DNA from 2 places in the Pseudonocardia alni genome. Region 1 is predicted to be linked to the other one. Evidence: riboswitches for the same ligand, from Rfam matches in the RefSeq annotation. Region 1 holds a riboswitch; the other holds the start of a gene.

Region 1 (15,548 bases):
GGCTGGCCGAGTCGATCGGGCCCGATGCGACCGGCACCCGCTGGCGGATCCGGCTGCGCGACACCACCTGGCACGACGGCAGGCCGCTGACCGGCGAGGACGTCCTGTTCACACTGCGCCGACTCGCCGACGACGCGACCTCCGCGACCGCGGCCTCGCTGTTCGCCACGGTCGACCACACCGCGAGCACCGCACGCGGGCGGGACGCCGAGATCGTGCTCTCGGCCCCGAACTTCCTGTTCCCGCTGTCGCTGGGAGCCCCGGGAACCGAGATCGTCCCGGCCGGCACCACGTCCTTCGGGAACCCGATCGGCACCGGGCCGTTCCGGTTCGTCTCGTTCGAGCCGGGCGGTCCCGCCGTCTACGCCCGCAACGACGCCTACTGGGACGGAGCACCGCCCGCCCCGGAGCTGGAGTTCACCCCCATCGACGACGAACAGGCCCGCCTGGGTGCACTGCTGTCCGGGCAGGTCGCCTACGCCCACGACCTGCGGCCCGCCAGCGCCCGCCAGGTCGAGCAGCAGGCCGGGCGCGCCGTACTGCTCTCGGCCCCGCAGTCGACCACCCAGTTCCTCAACCTGCGGGTCGACCGGCCCCCGTTCTCCGACCCGCGGGTGCGCGAGGCCGTCCGGATCGGCATCGATCGCGAGGCACTGGTCCGGATCGTGCTGCTCGACACCGGGCGCCCCGGCAACGACCTGTTCGGCGGGCCCGACCTGCAGTACTTCCCCACCGGGGTCCCCCAGGTCACCCGGGACGTCGCCCGCGCCCGCGCCCTGCTCCGCGAGGCGGGCGCGGAGAACGTCGCCGTCGAGCTGCAGACCTCGGGCAGCGACGCCAACTTCGGTCCGGCCGCGACGCTCGTCGCCGAGCAGCTGACCGAGATCGGGTTGCGCGCCACCCCGCGGACCCTGGACTCGCAGACCTACTTCGTGACCGTCCGGCAGGAGGGGGTCTCGTCGTTCACCCGGACCGGCACCCTGCCGATCCCCGACTACATCGGACGGCGGCGGCTCACCGGATCCAACGAGAACCAGTACACCGGCTACCGCGAACCGGAGATCGACCGGCTCTACGCCGCCGCGGTCGCGACGCCCGACGAGGCCGCACGGACCACCCTCCTGGAGCGGATCCAGACCACCCTGCGCGCCGACTCGGGTGCGCTGGTCTGGGGCACCAGCAACTGGAACGTCGGGATCGCCGACGGCGTGACGGGCGTCGAGAACGCCCGCCCGAACAGCCTGCTCTGGGCCCGTTTCGACAAGGCCGCCGCCGGGTGAGCACCACCGCCCCCGCCCGGCCCCCGGCCGCCCCGGCCCGCGGTGCGCGTGCCGCCCGCCGGGCCGGGGTGGCCGCGGTGCAGCTGGTCGCCGCCTCGCTGCTGGTGTTCACCCTCACGACTCTGCTGCCCGGGGACACCGCCGAGATCGTGCTCGGCCCGGACGCGACCGACGACCAGGTCGAACGGCTGCGGACCACGCTGGGGACCGACCGGCCGCCGCTCGAACGCCTCGGCGGCTGGGCGGGCGGCCTGCTGCGGGGCGACCTGGGCGACTCCCTGGTGACCGGTCGACCGGTCGTCGGCGAGCTCGTCGACCGGCTCGGCGCCACGGCCCTGCTCGGCGGCCTCGCCCTGCTGGTGACGGTTCCGCTCGCGGTCGCGGTCGGCGTGGTCGCCGGGCGCCGGCCCGGCGGTGCCGGTGACCGGGCCTCCACCGGCGTCGTCGCCGCGCTGCAGGCGGCACCGGAGTTCGCGCTCGGCCTGCTGCTGGTCGGGGTGTTCTCGCTGCAGCTCGGCTGGCTGCCGGCCACGGCGGGCGGCGGCTCGCTGCTCACGCCGGCGGTCCTGGTGCTCCCGGTCGCGGTGCTGGTGTCCTCGCAGCTCGGCCGGCTGTCCCGGCAGATCCGGCTGGGCGTGGTGCAGACCGACCGGTCACCGCACGTCGCGCACCTGCGGCGACTCGGGCTGCCCGAGGGTGTGGTCCTGACCCGGCACGTACTGCCCGGCGCGGTGTCGCCGTCGCTGCAGCAGCTGGCCCGGGTCGTGGACGGGATGCTCGGCGGCGTCGTGGTGGTCGAGGCGCTGTTCGCGCTGCCCGGCGTCGGCGCCGGCTTCGTGCAGGCCGTGCAGTTGCGCGACCTGCCGATGATCCAGGGGTACGCGCTGCTGTTCGCGGCCACGACGATCGGGGTCAACCTCGTCGTCGACGTCGTGGCCGCACGGCTCACACCCACCCGCGAGGAGGCCCCGTGACCGTGCTCGCCCTGCTCCTGGTCGGCGTCCCGCTCCTCCTCGCCCTGGCCGGGCCGCTGCTCGCGCCGGCGCTGCGCGGGGACCTGCCGTCGCCCGGGGCGCTGCTGCCCCCGGGCCCCGGCCACCCGCTGGGGACCGACGCCCTGGGCCGCGACGTGCTCGGGCTCGCCCTCACCGGCGGGACGACGGTGGTGCTGCTGACCGCGGGGGCGCTCGCCCTGACCTATCTGGTCGGTGTGCCGCTCGGCCTCGCGCTCGCCGCCACGACCCGGCGCCGGATGGCTGCGCTGTCCCAGTGGGTGCTGGACCTCCTGCTGGTCCTGCCCTCGCTGCTGGTGCTGCTGGTGCTCGCCGGGACCGGGCGGCGCGGGATCGGCTGGCTACTGGCCGCCGCCGCGCTCGTCCAGCTCCCGGCGGTGGTCCGGCTCGTCCGCGGCGCGGCCGCCGCCCCGGCCCGCCGGGTCGCGCTGGAGACGATGGCGCTCTCCGGCGAACCGTGGTGGCGGATCCACCTGCTGGAGACCGGACGGTTCGTCTCCGGAGCGGTGCTCGTCGACGCCGGGACACGCGCCGTCCTGGTGCTGACGCTGCTCGCGAGCGCGAACTTCCTCGGCGTCGGGCTGCCCCCGGACACCGTCGACTGGGCCGTGGTGATCGAGCAGAACACCGCGTCGCTCTTCCTGGCCCCGGCCGCACTGCTGGCGCCCGCGTCCCTGCTGATCTCGCTGGCCGCCGGTGCGAACCTGCTCGTCGACCGGGTCGCCGACCGGACGGGGGCGTCAGCGTGACCCCGGTCCTGCGGGCCGCGGGGCTGTCCGCACACACCGCGGACGGCGCCGTCCTGCTCGACGGGGTGGACCTGGAGCTGGCCGCGGGCGCGGTGCTCGCGGTCGTCGGGCCGTCCGGGGCGGGCAAGTCCACCCTGGGACTCGCTCTGCTCGGCGAGGCGAATCCCGGGATCGGTCTGGCCGGCTCGGTGCGCGCCGGCGGCACCGAGCTGCTCGGCCACGACCCGGCCGGACTCCGCACGGCCCGCGCGGGACGGGTGGGCCACCTGCCCCAGCACCCGGGCGTCGTGCTGGACCCGGTGCGCCGGACCGGACCGGTGCTCGACGAACTCGCCGCGACCGCGCACGGCCGCGGCCGTGCGCACCGGGCGGCCCGGGACACCGCGGTGGCCTCCGCCCTGGAACGGGCCGGGCTCGGCGCGGAACCCGGGCTGCTGCGCCGTTTCCCGCACCAGCTCTCCGGCGGGCAGCAGCAGCGGATGGCGCTGGCCCAGACGCTCGTCACCGGGCCCGGTGCGGTGGTGCTCGACGAGCCGACCACCGGCCTGGACCCCGTCACCCGTGGTGCCGTCCTCGACCGGCTGTGCACCCTCGCCGGGTCCGGCACCGCGCTGGTGCTGCTCACCCACGACCTGGACGCGATCCGCCGGATCGCCGCCGCCGGGCCCACGGTCGAGGTGCTCGAGCTCCACGGCGGCCGGGTCGTCCGCCGTGGCCCGGCGGGGGCGCCGGCCGAGGTCACCCCGGCGCGGGGCCGGCCGGCCGGGGTCGGTGCTGCCCTGCTCGCGGTGCGCGGCCTCACGGTCCGGACGGGATCCGGGGTGACCCTGCTGTCCGATGTGGATCTGACGCTGGAGCGGGGCCGGTGCCTTGCCGTCGTCGGGCCGTCCGGCGCGGGCAAGACCACACTGGGCCGTGCGCTCGCCGGACTCGTCCCGCACTCCGGACGGGTACTGGTCGACGGAACGGAGCCCGGCCGCGGGACGGTGCAGTACGTCCACCAGGACTGCCGGTCGGCGTTCCTGGACCACCGCTCGGTCCTGGACCAGGTCGCCCGGCCCGCGGTGCTGCTGCGCGGGTCCTCCCACGCGGACGCCCACACCGAAGCACTCGCTCTGCTCGACCGGCTGGGGCTGCCCGGGGAGACGGTCGCCCGCCGTCCGGGCGGACTGTCCGGCGGACAGCTGCAGCGGGCCTCGGTCGCGCGCGCACTGCTGGCCCGGCCGTCGGTGCTGGTGGCCGACGAGCCGACCTCGGCGCAGGACGGTGAGCACCGGCGACTGCTGCTCGACGAGCTGGGCCACGCCCGCCGGGAGGACGGCCTCGCCCTCGTCCTGGTCAGCCACGACCCGGTCACGATCGCCGACGCCGACCGGACACTCGCCCTGGCCGACGGGCGGACGACCGTGCCCCCGGAGCCGGTGCCGGCCGTCTGACCCCGTCCCGCCCCCCGACAACGGCCGCGCCCCGGCGATGCGCCGGTCAGGCTCCGGCGTGCTCGCGCAGCAGGGCCGCCGTCTCCGCGGTGGCCTCGGCGTGCAGCCGGCAGTGCTCGTGGTGGTCGGCGTGCGAACCGCAGGCGGCCGAGCTGGCCTCGCAGGCGACGGCGGCGGCCGACGCGGCGGCCTCCGCGACCGCCTCGTCCCCGGTGCGACGGCCCAGCACCCGGGCCGCCGCCGAGCACAGGTCCGCACAGTCCAGGGCGAGCAGGACCTCGCGCTCCATACCTCCGGTGGCAGCCATCGCCGAGGCGCAGGCGGTGCTCGCACGCTCCGCGTCGTGCAGCTTCTCGACGATCGACGCCGGCGTGGTGACGCCGGCGGCCTCCAGGACGTGGTGGCTCATTGCTGTTCCTCTCCTCGGTGCAGGGCGCCGCGGACGGTACGGCGGTCCCGGACCGGGCGTTCCCGGGACGCACACCGCCTATCTGTCGGGAACGATTGTCGTTACAGTCCGCCCATGGACGACATCTCCGGGTACACCGACGCCGTACGCGGGATGTGGGGCGACGCCGACTACCCCGCCCTGGCGGACCGCTTCGCACCCGCCGCCCACGACCTCGTCGACGCACTCGCGCCCGGTCCACACGACCAGGTGCTCGACGTCGCGGCCGGTACGGGATCGGCCGCCGCCCTCGCGCGGGAGCGGGGTGCCGCAGTCCTCGCGACCGACCTGTCCCCGCGGATGGTCGCGCTCGGCCGGGGCCGGACCGCGGGTTCCGGCGTCGTGTGGCTGGAGGCCGACGTGGAGGACCTGCCCCTGCCCCCGACCTGCGCCGACATCGTGCTCTCGAGCTTCGGCCTGATCTTCGCCCCGCGCCCAGCGGTGGCCCTGGCCCAGGTACGCAGGGCACTCACCCCGGCCGGACGCTTCGGCCTGACCGCGTGGACCCCGGACGGCTTCATGGGGCGGATGACCCGCGTCATGCGCCGGCACTCCCCCGCCCCGCCCGGGCTCGCCGATCCGCTCGACTGGGGCCGCCCCGAGATGGTGCGCGACCGCCTGGCCGCCTTCACCGACGTCGGCGTCGTCACCCGGACACTGCCGTGGCACTTCGACTCCCCCGCGGCGATGACGGCGTTCCTGCTCGCCCACTCGCCCGTGCACGCCGCCGCGGCGGCCGGTCTCGGCGGGGCCCGCGCGGCGGAGATGTTCACCGAGGTCGAGGAGATGACCGGCCCGGCGGGGTGGCCGGTACGACTGGACGCGGAGTTCCTGGTGGCGACCGCCACCGTCGGCAACACCTGAACATCTGGTCAGATGTGACGTAGTGTCGCGGAATGGTCGCGCTCCCCGCCGTCATCGTCTGCCGCGGCTGCTGCTGCGGCTCCGGTCGCAAGCACCCCGGCCTGGACCGGCCCCACCACGACAGGCTGCTCGACCGGCTCACCCGGGGCATCGAGGGCCACGCGCGGCTGCGGACCAGCGAGTGCCTCGGCCCGTGCGCCGACTCCGACGTCGTCGTGGTCGGACCCACTCCGGCCGCGCGACGGGCCGGTGCGCGGCCCGTGTGGCTGCGTGCGGTCCTGGACGCTGCGACGACCGACGCCGTCGCCGACTGGGTCCGCGCGGGCGGACCGGGTACGGCGCCCCGCCCGGCCGTCCTCGACGGGCACGTGTTCACCCCCGGCCTGCGCGCCTCGGACACCGGGCGGGCCGCCGGATGACCCCGCCCGAGCTGTCCCGGCGCCGGGTGCTGACCGGCGCGCTCGGCGTCGCCGCGCTCGCCCTCACCGGCTGCTCCGGCGGCGGGACGGGCGAGGAGCGGCTGCGGGTCGCCTTCGCGACCGGCGGCTCGCGCGAGTCGCTGGACCCGCACGTCCTGCCGCTCTACGTCGACCAGGCCCGGGCCAAGGCGTGCTTCGACACCCTCACCGGGTGGTCGCAGGACATGACCCCCGAGCCGCGGCTGGCCGAGTCCTGGGAGAGCGACGCGACCGGGCGGCGGTGGCGGATCCGGCTGCGCGCCGCCCGCTTCCACGACGGTTCCCCGCTCACCGCCGACGACGTGCTCGCCACCCTGGCCCGCATCACCGACCCGGCGACCACCGCGATCGCCGCGACCCTGTTCCGCGACCTCGACGCGGCCGCCTCGCGGGCGGTGTCGCCGACCGAGGTCGAGCTGGTGCTGACCCGGCCGAACACGCTGTTCCCGCTGGCCTGGGGCGCGCCCGGTACCGAGATCGTCAAGGCCGGGACGACGTCGTCCGACCGTCCGAACGGGACCGGGCCGTTCCGGCTCGCGTCGTTCACCCCGGGCGGGTCCACCGTCTACACCGCGTCGGAGGACCACTGGGACGGCGCGCCCGGCGTGCGTGAGCTGGAGTTCCTGCCCGTCGACGACGAGGCCGCCCGGATCGGCGCCCTGCTGTCCGGCCAGGTGCACTACGCCCACGACCTCACCCCCACCGGCGCCGCCCGGCTGGGGGGCGAGCAGCGCACCTCGGCGCTGTCCGCGCCGGCTTCGGCGAGCCAGTTCCTGGTGATGCGGGTGGACCGGGCACCGTTCTCCGACCCGCGGCTGCGCGAGGCGGTGCGGCTGGGCATCGACCGCGAGGAGCTCGTGCGGGTCGTGCTGCTCGGGCGCGGCCGGGTCGGCGACGACATGTTCGGCCAGGGACTGCGCTACCACCCGGCGGGGGTGGGCCCGGTGGCACGGGACGTCGCGCGGGCCCGCGCGCTCGTCACCGAGGCCGGGGCGCAGGGGGCGGCGATCGAGCTGCAGACCAGCGGCGCCGACCCGACCTTCGACGCCGCCACCGCACTCGTCGCGCGCCAGCTCGGCGAGGTCGGGCTGCGGGTCACGGCGCGGCCGCTGCCGTCGTCGGGCTACTTCCGGGCCATCCGGAAGCAAGGCGTGTTCTCCCAGAACAGCACCGGCTCGCTGCCGATCCCGGACTACATCGGACGCCGGATGCTGACCAGCACCCCGACCTACGACTTCACCGGCTACCGCAGCCCGGAGATCGACCGCCTCTACCACTCCGCCGTCGCCACCACCGACGACGCCGCGCGCACCGACGCGTTCGCCCGGATCCTCGGTCTGCTGCGCGCCGACTCGGGCGCCCTGGTGTGGGGTGTGCGGGACTGGAACGTCGGCGTGGCGACCGGGCTCACCGGGCTGGAGGCGGCCCGGCCGAACACGCTCGCCTGGGCGAACTTCGCGCGCGCCCGGCTCGGGTGATCAGCGGATCGCGACCAGGGTCCGCCGGTCGAAGGTCTGGGTGAGCGTCCCGACCTCGGCGAACCCGGCGCCGGACAGCGCCTGCTCCCAGGCCGGCAGCGACGACCCGCCGGTGACCCGGCCGGCGAAGCGGCGCTCCCGCTCGACGAACCCGTCGGCCAGGGCGGGCTCGTCGGCGAGCGCGTCCCACCAGGTCCGGAAGTCCTCGCCGGTCGCCAGTCCCCGGTCGGTGCGCTCGACCCGCAGGGTCCGGGTCAGCTCGGCCAGGCGCGGCCGGGCGGGGTCGGCGAGCAGGGTGTCGACGTTCACGAACACCCCGCCGGGGCGCAGCACGGACGCGAGGCGCTGCGCGAGCCCGGGCAGCGCGTGCTCGGGCAGCCAGTGCAGGGCGGTGGCCGAGACGGCCGCGTCGAACGGCCCGCCGCCGACGGCGTCGGTCCACCCGGGACGTGAGAGGTCCGCGTCGACCCAGCGGACGCGCTCGCCGGTGGTCCGCCGGGCCAGCTCCAGCATGACCGGGTCGACGTCGACGCCGACCACCTCGGCCCCGGTCCAGCGCGCCGCCGCGCGGGCCGCGAACGACCCGGGCCCACAGGCGAGGTCGAGCAGCCGGGCGGGGGTGCCGGCGAGCCGGTCGACGACGTCGAGCGCCAGCGCGAACAGCGCCTCCCGGTCGGGGATGTAGCGCTCCTGCTGCGCGTCCCACCGGCGCAGCCAGTGCTCGGCGTCGAGGTCCGTCCCGGCGGTCATCGCACTCTCCTGCACAACGGTGGCAACAGTGCGACCGACGGTATCCGCGCGGACCCGTCGAACGGAAGGGACCGCCGGGCCCGTGACCGGCGACGTTCACCGTGCGTGACTCGACGGTCGTCGAAACCGGAACCGATAGGGGGGTCGATCGTGTGCGGACCCCAGATGTAGTGTCCGGAGCGCTGGTGGTTCACCGGTCCGCACGGGCCGGTGAGGCAAGAGGGAACCCGGTGGGAATCCGGGACTGCCCCGCAGCGGTGAACGGGAACGACCGCCGTCAACAGCACTGGGAGCGATCCCGGGAAGCGACGGCCAGTAGGAGCGTGCAGTGCGCCCGTGAGTCCGAAGACCTGCCGCCGGTGCGCGCGCCGACCGGCGTGCGCTGCTCCGGGGCCTCGTGGGACGGCGCCAGGGTGTGGTGGGCCGCCGACGACACGGGACCCACCGCCTCCTCGTACCGCGCCCGCCCCCGGAGGAACGGCGACTCGCGAGGAGAGAGCCCGTGACGGCTTCCACCGCTGCACCGGCAGCAGCACCACCGGCCCTGCGCGTCATCCGGCGCGACGGGTCCGAGACCGGGTTCGACGCCACGAAGATCTCGGTGGCGACGACCAAGGCGTTCCTGGCGGTCGAGGGGGACTCGGGCGCGGCGTCGTCGCGGCTGCACCACCTCGTGGCCGGACTGACCGACCAGGTCGTCGCGGCGCTGACCCGGCACCCGGCGCACGCCGTGCACGTCGAGCAGATCCAGGACCAGGTCGAGCTCGCCCTGATGCGCGGAGGCCACCACAAGGTCGCCCGCTCCTACGTGCTCTACCGCGAGCAGCAGGCCCGGGCCCGCGCGCACGACGGCGGGGACACCGCCGCCGCGGACGCCCCGGTCGTGCACGTCACCCACCCCGACGGCAGCCGGGCCCCGCTGGACCGGATCCGCGTCGCCGCGGTGCTCGACGAGGCCTGCGCCGGCGTCGAGGACGTGACCCCGGACAGGGTGCTCGCCGAGCTGGACCGCACCGTCTACGACGGCATCACCGCCGACGAGCTGGCCCAGGCCCTCGTCCTGGCCGCGCGCACGCTGGTCGAGCGCGAGCCCGCGTACTCCCTGGTGGCCTCGCGGCTGCTGCTGGACCGGCTGCGCGCCGAGGCCGTGTCGCACCTGTCGGGCGCCCGGGAGACCCCGGACCACGCGACGATGGCCGAGCGGTACGCGGCCTACACGAAGGACTACCTGCGCCACGCCATCGCGATCGGCCTGGTCGACCCCGAGCTCGCGACCTTCGACCTGGACCGGGTCACCACCGCGATCCGCCCGGAGCGCGACCTGCAGATCGGCTTTCTCGGCCTGCAGACCCTCTACGACCGCTACTTCCTGCACGAGCGCGGCGTGCGCTTCGAGCTGCCGCAGGCGTTCTTCCTGCGGGTCGCGATGGGCCTGGCGGTGCGCGAGGTCGACCGCGAGGCGCGGGCGGTCGAGTTCTACGAGCTGCTGTCGCGCTTCGACTTCATGGCCTCCACTCCCACGCTGTTCAACTCCGGCACCACCCGCCCGCAGCTGTCGTCGTGCTTCCTCACCACCGTCGACGACGACCTGGAGTCGATCTTCGGCGGCTACCGCAACAACGCGCTGCTGGCGAAGTACTCCGGCGGGCTGGGCAACGACTGGACCCCGGTCCGGGGACTCGGCGCGCACATCCGGGGTACGAACGGCGTCTCCCAGGGTGTGGTGCCGTTCCTCAAGATCGCCGGGGACACCGCTGTCGCGGTGAACCAGGGCGGCAAGCGCAAGGGCGCCGCGTGCGCCTACCTGGAGACCTGGCACGTCGACATCGAGGAGTTCCTCGACCTGCGCAAGAACACCGGGGACGACCGTCGCCGCACCCACGACATGAACACCGCGAACTGGGTGCCCGACGAGTTCCTGCGCCGCGTGCAGGCCGACGGCGAGTGGACCCTGTTCTCCCCGGACGAGGTCCCCGACCTGCACGACCTCTACGGCACCGCGTTCGCGCAGCGGTACCGCGAGTACGAGGCGGCCGCGGCGCGCGGCGAGATCCGGGTGCACCGCACGGTGCGCGCGGTCGAGCTGTGGCGGCGGATGCTGACCATGCTCTTCGAGACCGGGCACCCGTGGATCACGTTCAAGGACCCGTGCAACCTGCGCAGCCCGCAGCAGCACGCGGGCGTGGTGCACTCGTCGAACCTGTGCACCGAGATCACCCTCAACACCCGCGCCGGCGACGAGGGCGAGGTCGCGGTCTGCAACCTCGGCTCGGTGAACCTGGCCGCGCACGTCACGCCGGACGGGCTCGACGCGGACAAGCTGCGCCGCACGGTGACCACCGCGGTGCGGATGCTCGACAACGTGGTGGACATCAACTTCTACACGATCGGAGAGGCCCGCCGGTCCAACCTGCGTCACCGCCCGGTCGGCCTGGGCATGATGGGCTTCTCCGACGCGCTGTTCACCCAGCGCATCGCGCCCGGCAGCGACGCGGCGGTGCAGTTCGCCGACCGCAGCGCGGAGGCGCTGTCGTTCCACGCGATCACCGCCTCGTCGGACCTGGCGGTCGAGCGCGGCCGCTACGCCAGCTTCGACGGGTCGCTGTGGAGCCGCGGGATCCTGCCGCTGGACTCGCTCGAGCTGCTGGCCGCGGCCCGCGGCGACGGCGAGCTCGACGTCGACCGGTCGTCCACGCTGGACTGGGCGTCGCTGCGGGAGAAGGTCGTCGCACAGGGGATGCGCAACTCCAACGTCCTCGCGATCGCGCCCACCGCGACGATCTCGAACATCTGCGGGGTCGGGCAGTCGATCGAGCCGATCCACCTCAACCTCTACGTGAAGTCGAACATGTCCGGCGACTTCACGGTGATCAACCCGCACCTGGTCCGCGACCTCAAGGACCGCGGGCTGTGGGACGAGGTGATGGTCGCCGACCTCAAGTACTTCGACGGGTCGCTGGCCGAGATCGACCGGGTCCCCGCCGACCTGAAGGAGCTCTACGCGACCGCGTTCGAGATCGAGCCGCGCCGGCTCGTGGCCGCCGCCTCGCGCCGGCAGAAGTGGCTGGACCAGGCGCAGTCGCTGAACCTCTACCTCGCCGCCCCCAGCGGCCGGGCGCTCGACGAGCTCTACCGCCTCGCCTGGCGCTCCGGGCTCAAGACCACCTACTACCTGCGCACCCGCGCGGCGACGTCGGTGGAGAAGTCCACCCTCACCGGCACCGACGGCCGGCTGACCGGCGTGCCGAGCACCCCGGCCGCCCCTGCCGCGTCGCCCGCGGCGGCCGTGCCCGCGCTCCCGGCGACCGCCGTGCCCGCCACAGCCCCCGACCTCGACCCGGGCGCCGCCTGCTCGGTCGACGACCCCGACTGCGAGGCCTGCCAGTGAGCACCCCGACCACCTACCGTCGCACCGGCGCCGACACCAGCGGGCTCGGCGAGATCGCACGCGGCGCCGCCCCCGTCGCCGCCGACGACAAGCGCATGATCAACGCCCGCGCCGACGTCAATCAGCTCCTGCCGCTGAAGTACACCTGGGCCTGGGAGAAGTACCTGGCCGGCTGCGCCAACCACTGGATGCCGACCGAGGTCGCCATGCAGGCCGACATCGCGCTGTGGCGCTCCCCCGGCGGGCTCACCGACGACGAGCGCCTCATGCTCACCCGCAACCTCGGGTTCTTCGCCACCGCGGAGTCGCTGGTCGCGAACAACATCGTGCTCGCGGTGTACCGGCACCTCACCAACCCCGAGTGCCGGCAGTACCTGCTGCGGCAGTCGTTCGAGGAGGCCGTGCACACCCACACGTTCCAGTACGTGTGCGAGTCGCTCGGGCTCGACGAGGGGGCGCTGTTCAACGCGTACCGCGAGGTCCCCTCGATCACCGAGAAGGACGCCTGGGCGCTGCGCTGGACCCGGGCCCTGTCCGACCCGGACTTCCGGACCGGCACCCCGGAGAACGACCGCGCGTTCCTGCGTGACCTCGTCGCGTTCTACGTGGTGTTCGAGGGCATGTGGTTCTACACCGGGTTCGCGCAGATCCTCGCGCTCGGCCGGCGCAACAAGATGGTGGGCATCGCCGAGCAGTACCAGTACATCCTGCGGGACGAGTCGATCCACCTGAACTTCGGCATCGACTGCATCAACCAGATCACGATCGAGAACCCGCACCTCTGGACGGCCGACTTCGCCGCAGAGATCCGGACGATGCTGCACGAGGCGTGTGAGCTGGAGGTCGCCTACGCCCGCGACACCATGCCGCGCGGGATGCTCGGGCTGACCGCCGAGTCCTGCGAGCGCTACCTGCGGTTCATCACCGACCGGCGGGCCGAGCAGATCGGGCTCGCCCCGCTGTTCGGGGAGCCGGAGAACCCGTTCCCGTGGATGAGCGAGGCCATGGACCTGCGGAAGGAGAAGAACTTCTTCGAGACGCGGGTGACTGAGTACCGGACGGGTGGGTCGCTGGACTGGGACTGAGGGGGTGGGCCGGGCCGGGTGACCGGCCCGGCAGCACCTCCGGGCCGCTCGTCGCGATCGCCGACGTCCCGCTCGACCGAACCGGCCGCGGAGGTCTGAGGGCCGTCAGCCGGCGTTGCGGTCGCCGCTCGGGTCGAGGAGCCCGTCCGAACCGGTCCGGCCGCGCCAGGCGTCGAGCACGGCCGGGTCCGCCCCACCGGCGACGGCGAGCACCCGCAGCGCGACCGCCTGCGCGGCCCGGCCGGGCGCCGTCGCCGGACGCGGCCCGGGCGCCTCCCCCGCCGCGACCGCCCGGACCACCCCGGCGGTCACCGCCCACTGGCCCGGGTCGCCGAACCGCTCCAGCAGGCCGTCGAAGGCGGCCGCCCGCGTCGGGTCGAACGGGATCGGACCCCCGGTGAGGTCGGTCAGCGGGTGCGCCGGGTAGAGGTGCGCGCAGGGCAGGTGACCGGCGGGCACGGGCACGGTCGCCGCGTGCGTGCGGCCCTCGCGCAGCACGTGCGGGAGCAGGTGGGTGTGCGGTCCGTCCGGGGAGCGGCCCTCGGGCGGCGGGATCGCGGCGTACACCTCGACCCGGCCGAGCGCGGTGGTGAACACGCGGTGCGGGCCCGCCGCGACCAGTGCGGCGGTCAGCCCGCCGTCGAGCGGGCCGCCCGCGGCACGGTGCAGCAGCCCGAGCAGGTCGGGATCGGCCGTGCGCACGCAGGCGTCCACCGTGGTCGTGCCCAGCCCGAGGTCGACGAGCACGGCGTCGCGGTCGGCCCGCCGCAGCGCGGAGCGGTCGGGCCCGAGCACGGTGACGACCCTCCGCGCGGACCCGCGGGCCGCGGGCGCGGGCAGACAGAGCGCGACCGCGTGGTTCCAGTGCTGGCGCGGGCCGACCGGGGTCCGGTAGGCCAGCGGCCGGGTCGACGGGTGCGGCTCGATCCGGATCCCGCCGCGCGCGGTGACGACCGCACCCGGCCCGGACGGCCCGACGGGCTCGTCGGGGGTCCGCACGAACTCCGCGATCGCGCCGGGCGCCCCCATGCTCCAGCCCGCGTACGGGTCGGCCAGGTACGCGCTCAGCAGCCCGGCCACGTCGTCCCCATCGCCCACGTCCCTCACCCTGCCCCTCCGACCGGAGGGTTCACACCCCGACACACTCTGCTGCACAGTGATGGCAACAACGATCGGGAGGCATCGTGGACGAGCACCCGCACGCCGGCCCGGAGTGCGCCGGCTGCGACTGGGAGGGCAGGCCGGAGGCGTTCCGCTGGTTCCCCGAGCTGGGCAGGCCCCTCGAACCCGCGGGCGGGCAGGGCCACGCGGCCTGAGCTCACCGGGCACCCACCCGTTCCCACCGGCGCCCCCACCACAGGGCCGTCCCGGCCGTCAGCACGACCGCCAGCGAGGGCACGAGCACCACCTGCGGCGCGCCGAACAGGTACTCGCGGCCCTCGGCCACCATCGCGCCCCACTCCGCGGTCGGCGGCTGGACACCGAGCCCGAGGAACGACAGCCCGGAGACGGTGAGCAGGGTGCTCGCGAACCGGACGCAGGCGTGCGCGGCCAGCGGCGGGACGAGGTTCCGCGCGACGTGGCGGGTCAGGACCCGCCCGGGCCCTGCGCCCAGGGCGACCGCCGCCGTCACGTACTCCCGCTGCCGCTCGGCGAGCGCGAGCAGGTAGGCCTGCCGGGCGAACGGGGTCCAGGCGATCACCGTGACCGCCACCAGCAGCGACCCGACACCCGGACCCAGCGCGACCGCGGCGAGCAGCCCGAACAGCACCACCGGGATCGCGGCCAGGACGTCGACCACCCGCATCGCCGCCCGCCCGACCGGGCCCGCGACCGCGGCGAGCGACCCGACGGCCACCCCGGACACCCCGGTGACCAGCACCGCGGACAGCGCCAGCCCGACCGTCAGCCGTCCGCCGTGGACGGTGCGCGCGAGCAGGTCCCGGCCCAGCTGGTCGGTGCCCAGCGGGTGCGCCGCGGACGGCCCGGCGAGCATCCCGGCGAAGTCGACGGCGTCGGGGTCGGGCAGGAGTACCGAGAGCAGGCCCGCCGGAACGAGCATCGGCACCGGCGCGGCCAGGGCCAGGGCGGCCACCCCGGCCGCGACCCACCACGCCGTCCGCACCCGGGGCCTCACCGTGACCCCGCCGAGCGCAGCACCGGGTCCAGCGCCGTCGCCAGCACCTCGACCAGCACCCCCGCGACCACCGCGACCGCGACGACGAGCAGCGTGCCCGCCTGCACCACCGGCAGGTCCTGCGCGACGACGGCCCGGTGCAGCAGCCGCCCCAGCCCCGGGATGCCGAACACGACCTCGACCACCACCGAGCCGCCCAGCAGCCCGGCGACGAACATCCCGGCCAGCGCGGTCACCGACGTCGTCGCGAGCCGGGCGCCGTGCCGCCACAGGACCCGGTGCGCACCGAGGCCCTTGGCCCGGGCGACGAGCACGTGCGGCCGGGTCAGCACCCCGGCGGTCTCGGCGCGGACGAGCTGCGCGGCCAGGGCCCCCGGGTAGGCGGCGAGGGTCAGCACCGGCAGGACCAGGTGGGCGGGGTCGCCCCAGCCGAGCGCCGGCAGCGCCCCGGCCCACACCGCG
Region 2 (15,548 bases), 1.3 Mb from region 1:
CCGTCGTCGCCACCCTGGACCGGCGGGCATCGGAACCGGGGTTGCGGGCGGCCGTCGCACCGCGGGAGCCGCACGGGTTCGCGGCCGCCGCGCTGGCCGCGGTCGCGGTACCGCGGCCGGATGCCCGGGTCGCCGCGGCCGTCGGGACCCCATCCGTCGCAGAGGCCGCCGCGCTCCTCGCTGCCGGCGACGGGGCCCACCTGATCGTCGGTAAAACCGCTGGTCAGGGCGTCACCATCGCCGTGGCCGCCGGATCGGCGGATGTGGGATTGCCCTCCGGGGCCTCCTCCGAAACATGCGGGCCCGGCTATCGTCCGGCGTCGCCGTCGAGCGGAGGGCCCGCGCAGGGAGCCGCTGCCACCGCCGGGCGTCGGAGTCCGGGAGAGGAACGTCGTTGAACGCGCACCACGAGCAGTACCTGGTCGGGCTGGACCTGGCCGGCCGCCGGGCCGTCGTCGTCGGTGGGGGACAGGTCGCCCAGCGCCGTGTCGCCCGCCTGATCGCCGCGGGAGCGGTCGTCGAGGTCGTCTCGCCCGAGGTCACCCCGGCGGTCGAGGGCATGGCCTCGGCCGGGGAGATCACCTGGACGGCCCGCCGCTGGACCGACGGCGACCTCGCCGGCGCCTGGTACGCGATCGCCGCCACCGACGAGGCCGCGACCAACGCCGCCGTCGTCGCCGAGGCCGAGCGGGACCGCGTGTTCTGCGTCCGCGCCGACGACGGCGACAAGGGCACCGCGGTCACCCCTGCCACCGGCGGCTACGACGGGCTCACCGTCGGCGTGCTGGCCCGGGGCGCGCACCGGCGGTCCGCGGCCGTGCGCACCGCGCTGGTCGAGGCACTGGCCGCCGGTGTCGTCGACGAGTCGGCCGAGCCCCCGCAGGCCGGTGTCGCGTTGGTCGGTGGCGGTCCGGGCGACCCGGAGCTGATCACCGTGCGCGGACGGCGGCTGCTGTCCCGCGCCGAGGTCGTCGTCGCCGACCGGCTCGGCCCGCGCGACATCCTCGACGAGCTGTCCCCCGAGGTCGAGGTCATCGACGCCTCCAAGATCCCCTACGGCCGCGCCATGGCCCAGGAGCGGATCAACGAGCTGCTCATCTCCCACGCCCGGGCCGGGAAGTTCGTGGTCCGCCTCAAGGGCGGCGACCCGTTCGTCTACGGCCGCGGGTTCGAGGAGGTCCAGGCGTGCGCCGCGGCCGGGGTGCCGGTGACCGTCGTCCCGGGCATCACCAGCGCCTTCGCCGCACCGGCCGTCGCCGGCACGCCGGTGAGTCACCGCGGGGTCGCGCACGAGATCGTCGTCGTGTCCGGGCACGTCGCGCCGGGTGACCCGCGCAGCCTCACCGACTGGACCGCGCTGGGCCGGATGACCGGCACGATCGTGTTGATGATGGCCGTGGAGCGGCTCGGGAAGTTCGCCGAGGCGCTGATCTCCCACGGCCGGCCCGCCGACACCCCGGTCCTGATCGTGCAGGACGGCACCACCCGGATCGAGCGATCGGTGCGCGCCACCCTGGAGACCGCCGAGCAGGTCGCGGCCGAGCAGGAGATCAGCCCGCCGGCAATCGTCGTGATCGGGCCCGTCGCGGGGTTGCAGGCGCCCGTCGGGGGGTGACCCCGGCAACTCGTTGCACATTGCAAGTTTGCAATATGCAACGATCGCGGGCGTGACGGACGAGATCGATGACGTCGTCGACGCGGTGATGACCGCGAGCCGGGCGATGCTCTCCGTGGTGGCCCGGTCCCTGGCCGCCGCGGGCGAGCACACCGGCGGTGACACGGCCGGCGACGTGACCCTGCCCCAGTACCGCGCGCTGGTCGTGCTGGCCCAGTACGGCACCCGGCGACCGGCCGACCTGGCCAGGGCGCTGACCGTGTCGGCGTCGACGGCGACCCGGATGTGCGACCGGCTGGTGACCCGCGGCCTCGTCGCGCGCACCCGCACCGGTGACGACCGCCGCGAGGTCGCCGTCGCGCTCAGCCCGGCCGGGCGGGCGCTCGTCGACGAGGTCACCCGGCTGCGCCGCGCCGAGATGCACCGGCTGCTCGCGACGCTGCCCGCCGCCGAGCGCACCGCGGTCCGCGACGCGCTGCGCCGCTTCGCGGAGGCCGCGGGCGAGGTCGGCGAGACCGACTGGGCCGTCGCGCCCGTGCCCGCCGAGGACGGTGCCCGGTGACCGCGGTCCGCGCGCTGCACCGCGCGCTCGTCGGCACCCGGCCGGGGCTCGTCGGCCTGGCGACGGTCATCGGGATCGGTGCCGGCATCGGGTCGGTGCTGTTCCACGAGCTGATCCTCGGTGTCACCTGGCTGGTCACCGGTCGGGAGGACTTCTCCGACGCCGGCCGGGTCGCCTCGCCGCACCTGCCCGGGCTGGGGGTCTGGTTCCTGCTCGTCGCCCCGGTGCTCGGCGGCCTCGTGTACGGCCCGCTGGTCCAGCGGTTCGCGCCGGAGGCCCGCGGGCACGGGGTGCCGGAGGTGATGCTCGCCGTCGCGCGCCGGGGCGGGCGGATCCCGGCCACCGTCGCCGCGGTGAAGGCGCTCGCGTCGGGGATCTGCATCGGCACCGGCGGCTCCGTCGGCCGGGAGGGCCCGATCGTGCAGATCGGCTCCGCGCTCGGCTCGGCCATCGGGCAGTGGCTGCGGGTACCCGCCACCCGGCTGGTCCTGATGGTCGCCTGCGGCGCCGCGGGCGGGATCTCCGCGACGTTCGACGCCCCGATCTCCGGGGTGGTGTTCGGCCTGGAGCTGATCCTGCGGTCGTTCAGCGCCGAGGCCTTCGGCGTGCTGGTGATCAGCTCCGTGGTCGCGAACGTCGTCGCCGAGGTGATCGCCGGGGACCGCGCGATCCTGACCCTGCCGCACTTCGACCTGGGCAGCCCCGCCCAGCTGCCGCTCTATGCGCTGCTCGGGCTGCTCGCGGGGCTGCTGGGCTGGGCCTTCGCCCGCATCCTCTACGCCGTCGAGGACGCCTGCGACGCCGTCTGGCGCGGCCCGGAGTGGCTGCGCCCGGCCGTCGGCGGGCTGCTGCTCGGCGGGCTGCTGCTGGCGCTGCCCCAGATGTACGGCGTGGGCTACCCGGTGCTGGAGGCCGCGATCGGCGGCCGGTACGTCGTCGGGTTCCTGCTCCTGCTCGTCGTCGGGAAGATCCTCGCCTCCAGTCTCACCATCGGCATCGGCGGGTCCGGCGGCGTCTTCGCGCCGTCGCTGTTCGTCGGCGGCACCGCCGGGACCGCTTTCGGCTACGCCGCCGCGGCCCTGTTCCCGGCGCTCGACCTGCACCCCGGCGCGTTCGGCCTGGTCGGCATGGCGGCGGTGTTCGCGGGGGCCGCGCACGCCCCGATCACCGCGGTGCTCATCGTGTTCGAGCTCACCGGCGACTACGCCCTGATCCTGCCGCTGATGGCCGCCGTCGTCCTGGCAACCGGCCTGTCCAACCTGGTGTCGCGGGACAACATCTACACGCTCAAGCTGCTGCGACGCGGGATCGACCTCGCCGCCGACACCCCGACCGACGAGGCGCTGCGCCGGGTCGTCGTCGCCCAGGTGATGCGGCCCGCCGACGGCACGACGCCCGACCCGGAGCTGCCCGTCCTGGACCCGGACGGCTCCGTGCACGACGTCCTCGGGGTGCTCGCCGCGCACCGGGGGGCGGCGCTGCCCGTGCGGGAGGGGCCGGACGGGCCGCTGCTCGGGACGCTGACCGAGCACGACCTGCTCGACCATCTGCGGGGAGTGGCCGGGCGCGGGACGGTTGACCGCTGACCCGGTCGCGTGATGGGCTCCGGCCGACGACGGAACAGGAAGCCGGTGCGAGTCCGGCGCGGTCCCGCCACTGTCACCGGGGAGTGCCCTCCCCACACCGGCGCCACCGCCCGCGAGGGTGGGAAGGCCGGGGAGGGCGTACCGATCCGGGAGCCAGGACACTGCCCGTCGTCGCGGATTCCCACTGATGAGGGCGCGGACCCTCGAGGAGGACATGCGATGAGCCACGACCTGGTGGTGCTCGGTACCGACCCGTCCGGCGACGACGCGCCCCGCACGGGTGCGCACGACCTGCTGGCGGAGGCCGGGACGGTCTTCGCCTTCCCGCAGGCCGAGTCGACCGCCCTGTTCTACGCCGAGGCGTGGCGGGTCGAGCCGGTCACGCCGCGCGACGCCGTCGCCCGGATCGGGGCCTGGGCCGCCGCCGGGCCCGCCGAGGCCGCGGTGCTGCTGGTCGGGGGCGACCCCGCGGGCGACGCCGCGCTCGGCGCCGTCCTCGACGGGCTGGCCCGCACCGCTCCCGCGCTGCGCGCCCGGATCGCCGAGGGCAGCCGCGTCGCACCGCCGCACCGCAGCCCGCTGATCGGCTGAACCCACCCGGGGCCCGGGCTCAGGCCCGCCAGCTGCCCAGCGGGTCGGCCCGGGTGAGGCCCGGGTCGGCGGCGTCGAACGTGCGGGTGCGTCCGGGGCCGGTGAGCGCGGTCTCGAACCGCACGGTGACCCGCCCGTGCCCGGCGCCCTGGACCCAGCCGTGGCCGTGCTCGGGGTGGGCGACGTCGTCGCCGGCGCGCCAGGGCCGGTCCGGGTCGGGTTCGCGGTCGGGCCGGTCCGGGCGGAGCGGCCCGACCGCGTCGCCGGGCTCCTCGGTCGCGCCGGTCCCGCCGGCTGCGTCGTTCTCCGGGAATGCGTCGAGCACGGTCACCCCCGCCGCGGCGGCCGGGCCGGCGGTCGCGGGCGGTGAGTCGGGGGCCTGGGCCGTCGTCCACCCGCTCTCCGAGGGCACCGCGTCGAACAGCGCCAGTGGCGGCTCGTCGCCGAAGCCGGACACCGACACCCCCAGCAGCCGCACCCCGCCCTCGCCGACGGCGCCCTCGGCCAGCCGTCGGGCCACCGCGACCAGGGTCGCCAGGTCCCGGGTCCCGAAGGGGGTCGTCTCGGACCGGGTGTGGGTGGCGAAGTCCCCGGTCCGCGCCTTCACCGTGACGGTGCGGGCGGTCCGGCCGTCGGCGACCAGGCGCCGGTGCACGGCGACGCAGATCGACTCCACCGCGGTGTGCACCGCGCTCATCGCGGTCAGGTCGGTGTCGAAGGTCGTCTCCGCGCTGATCTGCTTGGCCGCGCCGCGCGGGGCGACCGGACGGTCGTCGACACCGCGGGCCAGGCGGTGCAGCTCGGACCCGACGGCACCGCCCAGCACCCCGGCGACCTCGCGGGCGTCCATCGCGGCGAGCTGTCCGATCGTCTCGATCCCGATCTTCCGCAGCGCCTCGCCGGAGACCGGTCCGATGCCCCAGAGCGACCGCACCGGGAGCGGGTCGAGCACGGCGGCCTGCTCGGCGTGGGCGATCACCCGCAGCCCGTCCGGCTTGGCCAGCTCGGAGGCGATCTTCGCGACCTGCTTGCCCGACCCGGCCCCCACCGAGGCGGGCAGCCCGGTGCGCTCGCGCACCGCGCCGCGCAGCCGGGTGCCCCACTCCCGCACCCGGTCCGGGGAGGCCCCCACGAGGTCGGGCGGCTCCACGAACGCCTCGTCGACCGACACCGGCTCGAGCACCGGGGAGAACTCGCCGAGGACGGCCATGACCTCCTCGGACAGCGCCTTGTACAGCGAGAACCGGGGCGGCAGGACGGTCGCGTGCGGGCAGCGCCGCCGCGCCTGCCCCATCGGCATCGCCGAGCGGGCCCCGAACACCCGCGCCTGGTAGCTCGCCCCCGCGACGACGCCGCGCGGTCCCGCGCCGCCGACCAGGACCGGCCGGTCGGCCAGGGTGGGCCGGGTCAGCTGCTCGACCGAGGCGAAGAACGCGTCCATGTCGAGATGCAGCACCCAGCGGTCGGCCGCCGCGGTCACCTCACCATCACCCGTGCATCGTGCCCCGGCGCACCGACAGGACCGCGTCGCCGTCGGCGACGGTGACGACCGGGGCCACCGGTCCCGCCCCGGCGACGGCGCCCGGGTGGTCGTCGAGGCCGGTGGCGACGTCGGCGACCCACCAGTTCCCGCCGGTGCCGGTCCAGCCCAGCACCCGGGCCGGGGCGTGCGGCGGGGACAGCGTGATCGCGTCCATCGGGCTCGACAGGCCCTCGCCGGTGGCCTTGAGCAGCGCCTCCTTGCGGGTCCAGGTGACCAGGAACCCGGTGCCGTCGGGCGTGCCCGCGGCGAGCTCGGCGGGGGAGAGGGCGTGCCGGACGAGGCCGTCGAGGCCGGACAGCGGGCGGTGCGCCTCGACGTCGACGCCGACCGGGCCGGTCCCGACCGCGACGCCGACCAGCGCGCCGGAGTGGGTCAGCGAGAAGCCGGGGTCGTCGCCGCGCCCGGCCAGGCGCGGCTTGCCGTGCGGCTCCCCGCAGCGACAGGTCCGGTCCAGGACGAGCGCGGCGGGGTCGGTGTCGAGCCGCTCGGCGAGCACGATCCGGGCCAGGGCGTGCGCGGCGAGGTAGCGGGCGCGGTCCTCGTGCCTGCGCAGTGCGAGGAGCCGCTCACGTTCATGGGCGTCCAGCAGTGCGACGAGGTCGGCGCGGTCGCCGGGATCGGCCGGGGCGGCCCACCAGACGGTGACGGTCACGGCGTCCAGCCTTCCACGTCGCCCCCGCGCCGGGCCGCACCGCCGGGAGTGATCACGGATCGGGCACGCGGAGGGTCGCCCGCCGACGTCCCCGGTGCCCGATCCGTGATCGTGCCCGTGCCCTCAGCCGCTGCGGCGGGCGGCGAAGTCCGTGCGGACGTGGGCCGGGCGGGCCTGCGGGGCCGGCCCTGCCGTGCGCGGTGCCGGCGGGCCGTCCGGCGCGCCGGACCGGCCGCGCCTCGCCGCGCGACGCTCGGCGCGGTTGGCGGGGGTGGGCGCCCCGGCGGGATCGGTGTCGGCGGTGGGGACAGGGGTGTGGCGGGTCGTGGGCATACGACCTCCTCGGAGCATCGGATCGGACTCGGACCGGGTGCGGAGGGCCGGTGACACACGCGGGGACGCCGGAAGGGCCGCACGAGGGCGGCGACGGTTCCGGGCCCGGTGGACGTCACGGGCCGGCGGCGGAGGGCGCGGAGGTCGACTCCGCGGGCCGCTCAGAGGAACCGGATCAGCATGGCGGCGACGCTACGACGACCGCCCGGCCGGGGCCACCGGTTTTCCCCGGGACCGCCGACCTATCGTCGCGGGCATGGAGACGGCGGACGTGCTGGTGGTCGGCGGCGGCATCGCCGGGGTGTCGGTCGCGTGGGAGCTGGCCGCGCACGCCCGCGTCGTGCTGACCGAGGCCGAGCAGGACCTGCCGGTCCACTCCACCGCCCGCTCGGCCGCCACCTACATCCCCGGTCACGGCTCCGGCCCGTTCCGCGCGCTGATCGACGCCTCCGGGCCGCGGTTCGCTGCGCTGCCCGAGCAGCTCGGCACGCCGCCCCTGCTGTCCCCGCGCGCGGTCCTGCACCTCGCGGACGACGAGCAGGCCGCCGACCGCCTCGCCACGACGCTGCGCGAGCAGCACGGCGAGCCCGGCGCCCCGGTCGCCCTGGACCCCGCGCAGGCGTGGCGCCGCGCGCCGGTGCTGCGCCGCGCCCCGCGTGCGGCCGCGTGGACCGCCGGTGCCTGCGACGTCGACACCGCGGCCCTGCACGACGGCTACCGGCGCGGGCTGCGCGCCCGCGGTGGCACCGTGCTGCGCGGCGCCCGGGTGGCCGCGCTGGACCGGGACGGCTCCGGCTGGAGCGCGACGACGACCGGCGGGCACCGGGTGCGGGCGGGAGTGGTCGTCGACGCGGCCGGGGCCTGGGCCGACGCGGTGGCGGCGCTGGCCGGCGTACCCGGCGCCGGGCTGACCCCGTACCGGCGCACGATCGCCGCCTGCCCGGTCGGCGACCCGTCGGTGCTCACCGTCGACGGTGCCGTCCTGCCGATGATCGCCGACGCCGCCGAGCGCTGGTACCTGAAGGCCGAGGCGGACGTCGTGCTGGTCTCCCCGGCCGACGAGACCCCGGCCGAGCCGGGCGACGCGCGGCCCGACGAGCTCGACGTCGCCCTCGCCCTGGACCGGGTGGGCTCGGCGACCACGCTCGGGCTGCGGTCGGTCCGGACCGCGTGGGCGGGGCTGCGGACCTTCGCCCCCGACCGCGCCCCGGTGCTGGGCGCGCGCCCGGAGCACCCGGGGTTCTTCTTCGTCGCGGGGCAGGGCGGGTCGGGCATCGAGTCCGCCCCGGCACTGGCGGCGCTGGCCGCGTCGGTCGTCCTGGGCCACCCGTCCCCGGCCGACGTCGAGCTCGACCCCGCTGTGTGCTCGGTCACACGACTGACGTAAGCGGTCGCTTACCCATGGCTGGCACCATGGTCCCCATGGCGCTGACCACCACCGGCACCGAGACGCACGACCTGTTCTCGGGCGACTTCTGGACCGACCCGCACCCCGCCTACGCGGCCCTGCGCACCGAGGAGCCGGTGCGCGAGCTCGCGCTGCCGGACGGGAAGGCGTGGCTGCTCAGCCGCTACGCCGACGTCCGTGCGGCGTTCGTCGACCCGCGGCTGAGCAAGGACTGGCGCTGGACGCTCCCCGCCGACCAGCGCGAGGGCCAGCCGGCCGCGCCGATCCCGATGATGATCCTGATGGACCCGCCGGACCACACCCGGCTGCGCAAGCTCGTCGGCCGCTCGTTCACCGTGCGGCGGATGAACGACCTGCAGCCCCGGGTCGAGGAGATCACCCAGGAGCTGCTCGACGCGCTGCCCGCCGAGGGCCCCGTCGACCTCATGCGCCAGTACGCGTTCCTCGTCCCGGTGCTGGTCATCTGCGAGCTGCTGGGGGTGCCCGCCGAGGACCGCGACATGTTCTCGGCGTGGTCGTCGGTGATGGTCGACGACTCCCCGCAGGAGGAGAAGTTCGCCGCGATGGGCAGCCTGAACGGCTACCTCGCCGAGCTGATCGAGCGCAAGCGCACCGAGCCCGACGACGCCCTGCTGTCCGGCCTGCTCGCCGTCAGCGACGCCGACGGCGACCGCCTGTCGGCCGAGGAGCTCGTCGCCATGGCGACGCTGCTGCTCATCGCCGGGCACGAGACCACGGTCAACCTGATCGGCAACGGCGTGCTCGCCCTGCTGACCCACCCCGAGCAGCGCGCCCGGCTGCACGCCGACCCGTCGCTGATCACCTCGGCGGTGGAGGAGTTCCTGCGCTTCGAGTCCCCGGTCTCCAACGCCCCGATGCGGTTCGCCAGCGAGGACGTCGAGTACTCCGGGGTGACCATCCCGGCCGGGTCGACCGTCATGCTGGGCCTCGCCGCGGCGAACCGGGACCCGGAGTGGCTGGAGGACCCGGAGCGGCTCGACATCACCCGGGACTCGTCGTCGGGGGTGTTCTTCGGCCACGGCATCCACTTCTGCCTGGGCGCGCAGCTCGCCCGCACCGAGGGGCGGGTGGCCATCGGCAAGCTCATCGCCCAGCGGCCGGACCTGGCGCTGGCCGTCGATCCGTCCGAGCTCGTGTACCGCGAGTCGACGCTGGTCCGGGGCCTGTCCCGGCTGCCGGTCACGCCGGGCGAGCCCGCCTGAGGGCGCCGCCGCCGGGCGCGACCGAGGGGGGTGCGCCCGGCGGGCGGTGCCGGACCGGCGGGGGCAGCCGTCGGTGCGGCGGGGCGGTGTCAGCGCAGCGGGGCGCCGGTCTTCTCCCGCACCTCGTCGGCGCTGACGCCGGGCGCGGTCTCGACCAGCTCGAGCCCGTCCGGCGTCACGTCGATCACGGCCAGGTCGGTGACGATCTTCGTGACGCAGCCCAGGCCGGTGATCGGCAGCGAGCACCGCTCGACGATCTTGGGGGACCCGTCCTTGGAGACGTGGTCCATCATCACGATCACCGAGCGCGCGCCGTGGACGAGATCCATCGCCCCGCCCATCCCCTTGATCATCTTGCCGGGGATCGCCCAGTTCGCGAGGTCGCCGTTCGCGGCGACCTCCATCCCGCCCAGGACGGCGACGTCGAGCTTCCCGGCCCGGATCTGGCCGAAGCTCTCCGCGGAGCCGAAGAAGGCGGCGCCGTCGGCGACGGTGACGGTCTCCTTGCCGGCGTTGATGAGGTCGGCGTCGACCTCGTCGTCGGTGGGGTAGGGGCCGACGCCGAGGATCCCGTTCTCCGAGTGCAGGACCACCGTCCGGCCCTCGGGGATGTGTCCGGGCACCAGGGTCGGCATGCCGATGCCGAGGTTGACGTACGCGCCGTCGGGCAGCTCGGCCGCGACCCGGGCGGCCATCTCGTCACGGTTGAGGGTCATGGTCAACGCACCGTCCTGAACTCGACCGGCTTCTCGACGCCGGGGACGTGCAGCACGCGGTGCACGTGGATACCGGGGGTGTGCACCGCGTCGGGGTCGATCTCCCCGGGGTCGACCAGGTGTTCGACCTGGGCGATCGTGGTCCGCCCGGCCGCGGCGCAGTCCGGGTTGAAGTTGCGCGCCGCGCGCCGGAACACCAGGTTGCCGTGCCGGTCGCCCTTCCAGGCGTGGACGAGCGCGAAGTCCGGGGTGAGGGCGCGCTCGAGGACGTAGGTCACGCCGTCGAACTCGCGGGTCTCCTTCGCCGGGGACTCGACGGCGACCGAGCCGTCGGACGCGTAGCGCCAGGGCAGCCCGCCCTCGGCGACCAGCGTCCCGACCCCGGCCGGGGTGTAGAACGCCGGGATGCCCGCGCCGCCGGCCCGCAGCCGCTCGGCGAGCGTGCCCTGCGGGGTCAGCTCCAGCTCCAGCTCACCGGCCAGGTACTGGCGGGCGAACTCCTTGTTGTTGCCGACGTAGGAGCCGATCGTGCGCCGGATGCGCCCGGCGGCGAGCAGGGTGCCGAGGCCGAAGCCGTCGACACCCAGGTTGTTCGAGATCGTCTCCAGGTCCGTCGCGCCCTGCTCCAGCAGTGCCGCGATCAGCACCGTCGGAACCCCGGACATGCCGAACCCGCCGACCGCGAGCGACGCCCCGTCGCCGATGTCGGCGACCGCGTCCGCGGCGGATGCCACCACCTTGTCCATCACGCACCTCCGTCGCCGAGGACGGTACGCGGCGTACGACAGACGCACAAGTGTTCGCTGTACGAACACCACCCGACAGGGCGGGACCCGTCGTCCATGCGCCGAGGTGCAGCTCAGGGCTGCCGGAGGGGCCGACCGACCGCCCCGGACCGCATCCCGGTGACGTCCCCGGGGCAGGGGGGCCGTCCCGCGGTGTCGAGATGCAGCTCAGCGGGGCCCGAGGGTGCCCCGCACCCCGCTGAGCTGCATCTCGGCGACCGCCGCCGTCGCGGCGCACCGTCGGCCGGGCGGGCGCGGCGTGGGTCACGCCGGGGCGGGGGCGGTGTGCGGGTCGCCGACGGCGACCTCCCCGCCCGCGGCGACCTCGGCGTAGACCCCGGCGCACGCCCAGACCCCGCCGACCTGGGGGATCTCGATGCGGTTGTTCTTCGCGATCGTCCGCAGGGTGTCCGGGTCGTCGGGCAGGTCGCCCTGGGGGAGCGTGGTCATGACGCAGCGCATGGTGGCGAAGGAGAACGTGATCCGGGCGTCGTCGCCCAGGGCGCTGGTGCTGCCGGGCCAGTCGTTCTCGACGAAGCCCGTCCCCTCGTCGCGCAGCACGATGTTGGGGCGGTAGCGGAGCGGGTCGAAGGTCGCGTCCGGGTTCAGCTCCCGGAGCCGGTCCAGGGTCGACTCGGTGAGCACGTGCAGCGACGACAGGTCGAAGAACGTGCCCGGCGCCCCGAACGCGGAGATGTCGAACCGGCTGATGATCTCGCCGGAGTCCTCGTGCCGGGTCGTCGTGTCCTCGATGAGCGTGCGCGGCGCGAGCTGCTGCGGGGTGAGGCCCTCGATGTCGGGCCACAGTTCCTCGAAGTAGCTGCCCTCCGGCGGCACCGAGATCAGCGACACGTCCCGGCCGAGCGCGGCGGACAGCGCGGCGTCCAGTCCCTCGTCGTCGCTGCGCAGGACCGAGCCGTCCGGAAAGGTGATCTCGACCGGAGGCAGCGGCTCCCCGGCCACCGGCTCGGCGACGAACCGGGCCGCGAAGCTGAGCAGGCCGAGCCAGCGCTTGGGCACCTTGGCGCTGGCGATGATCCCGGTCCCGTTGTCGAGCACCGCGTAGGCGCGGTCGCCCAGCAGCCCCCGTTCGGTGATGGTGGCCCGGGTCAGGGACTCCCCGAGCATCGACTTGACCGGATAGCGGTAGAGCGCGGCGACCGTCATGTCCGGTGTATAGCGGCCCGTCCGCATCTCCGGCACGGGCCGGACGGAGGGGTCCGCGGGGCGCGTCTCAGCTGAGGCCGTGACGGTCCCGAGCCGCCGCGGATGCGCTCCGGCCCGGGACCGGTTCACCCGGACGGTGCAGTGTGGGGACGGCCGGGGCCGGGCTCAGTCGAGCAGGGCGACCCGCAGCGCGTCCGCCGAGGCGTACACGGTCTCCGCGCCGGCGGCCTCCAGTTCACCGGGCTCGGCGTAGCCCCAGCCCGCTCCGACACAACGGAGGCCGTGCTCGGCGGCGCCCTCGACGTCGTGCAGCCGGTCGCCGACCATCAGCGGCTCGTCCGCACCCGAGGGCGACCCGAGCCGGCGCAGCGCCTCGGCGACGACGGCGCCCTTGGTCGGCCGGTCCGCGGCACGGGTGTCGCCGACGATCTCGGTGAACAGGTCGGTCCAGCCGTGGTGGGCGAGGATCTTCCGAGCGGACGGCTCCGCCTTGCTGGTGGCCAGTGCCATGGTCACGCCGGCCGCGGACAGTGCGCGCAGCAGCTCCTCCACACCCGGGTAGGGCGCGCAGTCCAGGCAGCCGTCCTCGTCCCCGTAGATCCGCCGGTACACCGGCAGCACGGCGGCGGTGCCCTCGTCGCCGAGGATCGGGGGCAGGCTGCGGTAGAGCGGCGGGCCGAGCAGGTGCGTGCCGAGCGCGGACTCGGGGACGTCCAGGCCCACCTCGTCGATCGCGCGGCGCATCGAGCCGAGGATGCCGGGGGCGGAGTCGACGAGGGTGCCGTCGAGGTCGAGCAGGATGTGGGTCAGCACGTCGGGTCATTCTGCCTCCCGGGGGACCCGGCCGTCCCTTCTCCCCGACGGTCGCAGGTCGTACACTTGTACGCATGGCGAACACACTGCTCGGGCCGCTGTCCGGCACCGACCGGGTCGACGGCCTGCTCGACGACGGCGCGTGGATCGCCGCCCTGCTGGAGGTCGAGCTGGCGCTGTCGGCGGTCGCCGCCGAGCAGGGCGCGGTCACCGAGCACGACGCCGACGCGGTGGAACGCGCCGTCGCCGCCGTCGCGGGCGTCGACCCGCACGCGCTGGCCGCCGAGTCGGTCGAGGGCGGCAACCCGGTGATCCCGCTGGTCAAGCGGCTCAAGGCGGCCGCGGCACGGATCCAGCCCGGCGCCGAGCGCGCGGTGCACCCGGGCGCCACCAGCCAGGACGTCATGGACACCGCGCTGATGCTGCTCACCCGACGGGCCGGGCACCGCGTCGTCGCCGACCTCACCGCCTGCGCCGACGCCGCGGCCGCGCTCGCCGCCACCCACCGCGACACCCCGTGCGCCGCCCGCACCCTCGGCCAGCAGGCGCTGCCCACCACCTTCGGTCTCGTCGCCGGCACCTGGTGCACCGGGCTGGACCGGGCCCGCGCCGGCCTCGACCGGGTGCTCACCGCGCTGCCGGTCTCCTACGGCGGCGCCGCGGGCACCCTCGCGGCCGTCCACCCGCACGGCCCGGCCGTCGCCGACGCGCTGGCCGCGCGGCTCGGCCTCGCCCCGCAGGGCGTGCCGTGGCACACCGAACGCAGCCGCATCGGCGAGCTCGCCGGGGCGCTCGGCGTCGCCGCCGGGGCCTGCGCCAAGCCCGCGGGCGACGTCGTGCTGCTGTCCGCCACCGAGCTCGGCGAGGTGTCGGAGTCCGCGCCGGGGGACTCGTCGTCGATGCCGCACAAGCGCAACCCGGCCGCGGCCGTCACCGCCCGTGGCGCCGCGAAGCGCGCCCCCGGCCTGGTCGCGACGCTGCTGGCCGGCGCCGAGCAGGAGTTCCAGCGTGCCGCCGGTGCCTGGCACGCGGAGTGGGAGACGCTCGTCGCGCTGCTGCGGGTCACCGCCGGCGCCGCGGCCCGGCTGCGGGTGAGCCTGGACGGACTGCAGGTGCACCCCGAGGCGATGGCCCGCAACCTCGACCTCGCCGCGGGCGCCCAGGGCCACGGCACCGGGCACGCCGCCGACCTGGTCGACGCCGTCCTCGCCGGGCGGCCGGCGTGAGCACCCCGGAGGACGTGGGCGCCCCGCGCACCGAGCAGGTCCGCTCGCTGGCCCGCGGGCTGGCCGTCATCCGGTCCTTCGACGCGCAGCGCCCGCAGCAGACCCTCGCCGACGTCGCCCGTGCCACCGGGCTCACCCGCGCCGCGGCGCGCCGGTTCCTGCTCACCCTGGCCGAGGAGGGCTACGTCCGCACCGACGGCAGGCTGTTCACCCTCACCCCGCGGGTGCTGGAGCTCGGCTGGTCCTACCTGTCCGCGATGGGCCTGCCCGAGATCGCGGCCCCGCACCTGGAGCGCCTGGTCGCCACGGTGCGCGAGTCCGCGTCGGTGTCGGTCCTCGACGGCGACCCGCACACCGGCTACGACGTCGTCTACGTCGCCCGGGTCCCCACCTCGCGGATCATGACCGTCACCATCACCATCGGGACCCGCTTCCCGGCCTGGGCGACGTCGATGGGTCGCGTCCTGCTCGCCGCGCTCCCGCCCGCCACCCTCGACTCCTACCTCGGCGCGCTGGAACCCGCGGCGCTGACCGCGCACACCGTCTCGACCCCGGAACAGCTGCGCACCGAGCTGGACCGGGTCCGCACCGACGGGCACTGCGTCGTCGACCAGGAGCTGGAGGCCGGGCTGCGCTCGGTCGCGGTGCCCGTCCACGACCGCGCCGGGAGGGTCGTCGCGGCCGCGAACGTCTCCACCCACGCCTCCCGCAACGACGCCGACGGCCTGCGCGCCGACATCCTGCCCGAGCTGCGCTCCTGCGCCGCCGCGATCGAGGCGGACCTGCGCGCCGCCGGGTGACCGGGAACAGACCGCGCCCGCGGTGGGTTGGCCCTCCCAGGAGCTGACCACGAGCGACGGAGGCACGGTGAGCGGACGTCTGCACCTGGCGGTCGAACTCGGAGCGGCGGGGCGCCACCCCGGCGCGTGGCGGCTCGGCGGCGCCGACCCGGCCCGGCTGTTCACCGCCCCGTACCACCTGGACCTGGTCCGCACCGCGGCGCGCGGCGGCCTCGACCTCGTCGCGCTGTCCGACTCGCTGCAGCCGCCCGGTGCCGACCCGGCCGCACTGCCCGGCACCCTCGACGCCGTCGCCGTCGCCGCGCGGGTCGCGCCCGCCGTCCCCGGTATCGGGGTCGTGCCGACGGTGACGGTCACCCACACCGAGCCGTTCCACCTGTCCAAGGCCGTCGCCACCCTGGACTTCGTGTCCACCGGGCGGGCCGGCTGGCAGCCCGACGTGTCGCGCACGCAGGCCGAGGCCGACCTGTTCGGCCGTGCGCGCGCCGACCGCGACGCGGCCTCGCTCTGGCGGGAGGCCGGTGAGGC

The links. Region 1 has a riboswitch for cobalamin ahead of ATL51_RS13955 (ribonucleoside-diphosphate reductase subunit alpha). Riboswitches for the same ligand answer to the same signal wherever they lie in the genome.
Region 2: another riboswitch for cobalamin. It lies ahead of ATL51_RS07755 (hypothetical protein); the one in region 1 lies ahead of ATL51_RS13955 (ribonucleoside-diphosphate reductase subunit alpha).

Annotation. Positions count from the first base shown of each region.
Region 1 covers NZ_PHUJ01000003.1:2,795,285-2,810,832, forward strand. The annotation lists gene ATL51_RS29005 (ABC transporter substrate-binding protein) at 1-1,280, shown strand, start outside; gene ATL51_RS13915 (ABC transporter permease) at 1,277-2,254, shown strand; gene ATL51_RS13920 (ABC transporter permease subunit) at 2,251-3,042, shown strand; gene ATL51_RS13925 (ABC transporter ATP-binding protein) at 3,039-4,478, shown strand; gene ATL51_RS13930 (four-helix bundle copper-binding protein) at 4,525-4,887, opposite strand; gene ATL51_RS13935 (class I SAM-dependent methyltransferase) at 5,002-5,790, shown strand; gene ATL51_RS13940 (hypothetical protein) at 5,823-6,209, shown strand; gene ATL51_RS13945 (ABC transporter substrate-binding protein) at 6,206-7,726, shown strand; gene ATL51_RS13950 (class I SAM-dependent methyltransferase) at 7,727-8,476, opposite strand; cobalamin riboswitch at 8,646-8,848, shown strand; gene ATL51_RS13955 (ribonucleoside-diphosphate reductase subunit alpha) at 8,979-11,864, shown strand; gene ATL51_RS13960 (ribonucleotide-diphosphate reductase subunit beta) at 11,861-12,949, shown strand; gene ATL51_RS13965 (DUF6925 family protein) at 13,055-14,047, opposite strand; gene ATL51_RS29405 (hypothetical protein) at 14,134-14,265, shown strand; gene ATL51_RS13970 (ABC transporter permease) at 14,268-15,074, opposite strand; gene ATL51_RS13975 (ABC transporter permease) at 15,083-15,548, opposite strand, start outside.
Region 2 covers NZ_PHUJ01000003.1:1,477,070-1,492,617, reverse strand. The annotation lists gene ATL51_RS07775 (cobalamin biosynthesis protein) at 1-398, shown strand, start outside; gene cobA (uroporphyrinogen-III C-methyltransferase) at 395-1,615, shown strand; gene ATL51_RS07765 (MarR family winged helix-turn-helix transcriptional regulator) at 1,668-2,177, shown strand; gene ATL51_RS07760 (chloride channel protein) at 2,174-3,763, shown strand; cobalamin riboswitch at 3,761-3,947, shown strand; gene ATL51_RS07755 (hypothetical protein) at 3,983-4,354, shown strand; gene ATL51_RS07750 (DNA polymerase IV) at 4,374-5,834, opposite strand; gene ATL51_RS07745 (4'-phosphopantetheinyl transferase family protein) at 5,842-6,549, opposite strand; gene ATL51_RS07740 (hypothetical protein) at 6,673-6,882, opposite strand; gene ATL51_RS07735 (NAD(P)/FAD-dependent oxidoreductase) at 7,139-8,269, shown strand; gene ATL51_RS07730 (cytochrome P450 family protein) at 8,305-9,513, shown strand; gene ATL51_RS07725 (3-oxoacid CoA-transferase subunit B) at 9,603-10,229, opposite strand; gene ATL51_RS07720 (CoA transferase subunit A) at 10,232-10,975, opposite strand; gene ATL51_RS07715 (MOSC domain-containing protein) at 11,279-12,181, opposite strand; gene ATL51_RS07710 (HAD hydrolase-like protein) at 12,347-12,994, opposite strand; gene ATL51_RS07705 (lyase family protein) at 13,069-14,220, shown strand; gene ATL51_RS07700 (IclR family transcriptional regulator domain-containing protein) at 14,217-15,020, shown strand; gene ATL51_RS07695 (LLM class flavin-dependent oxidoreductase) at 15,088-15,548, shown strand, end outside.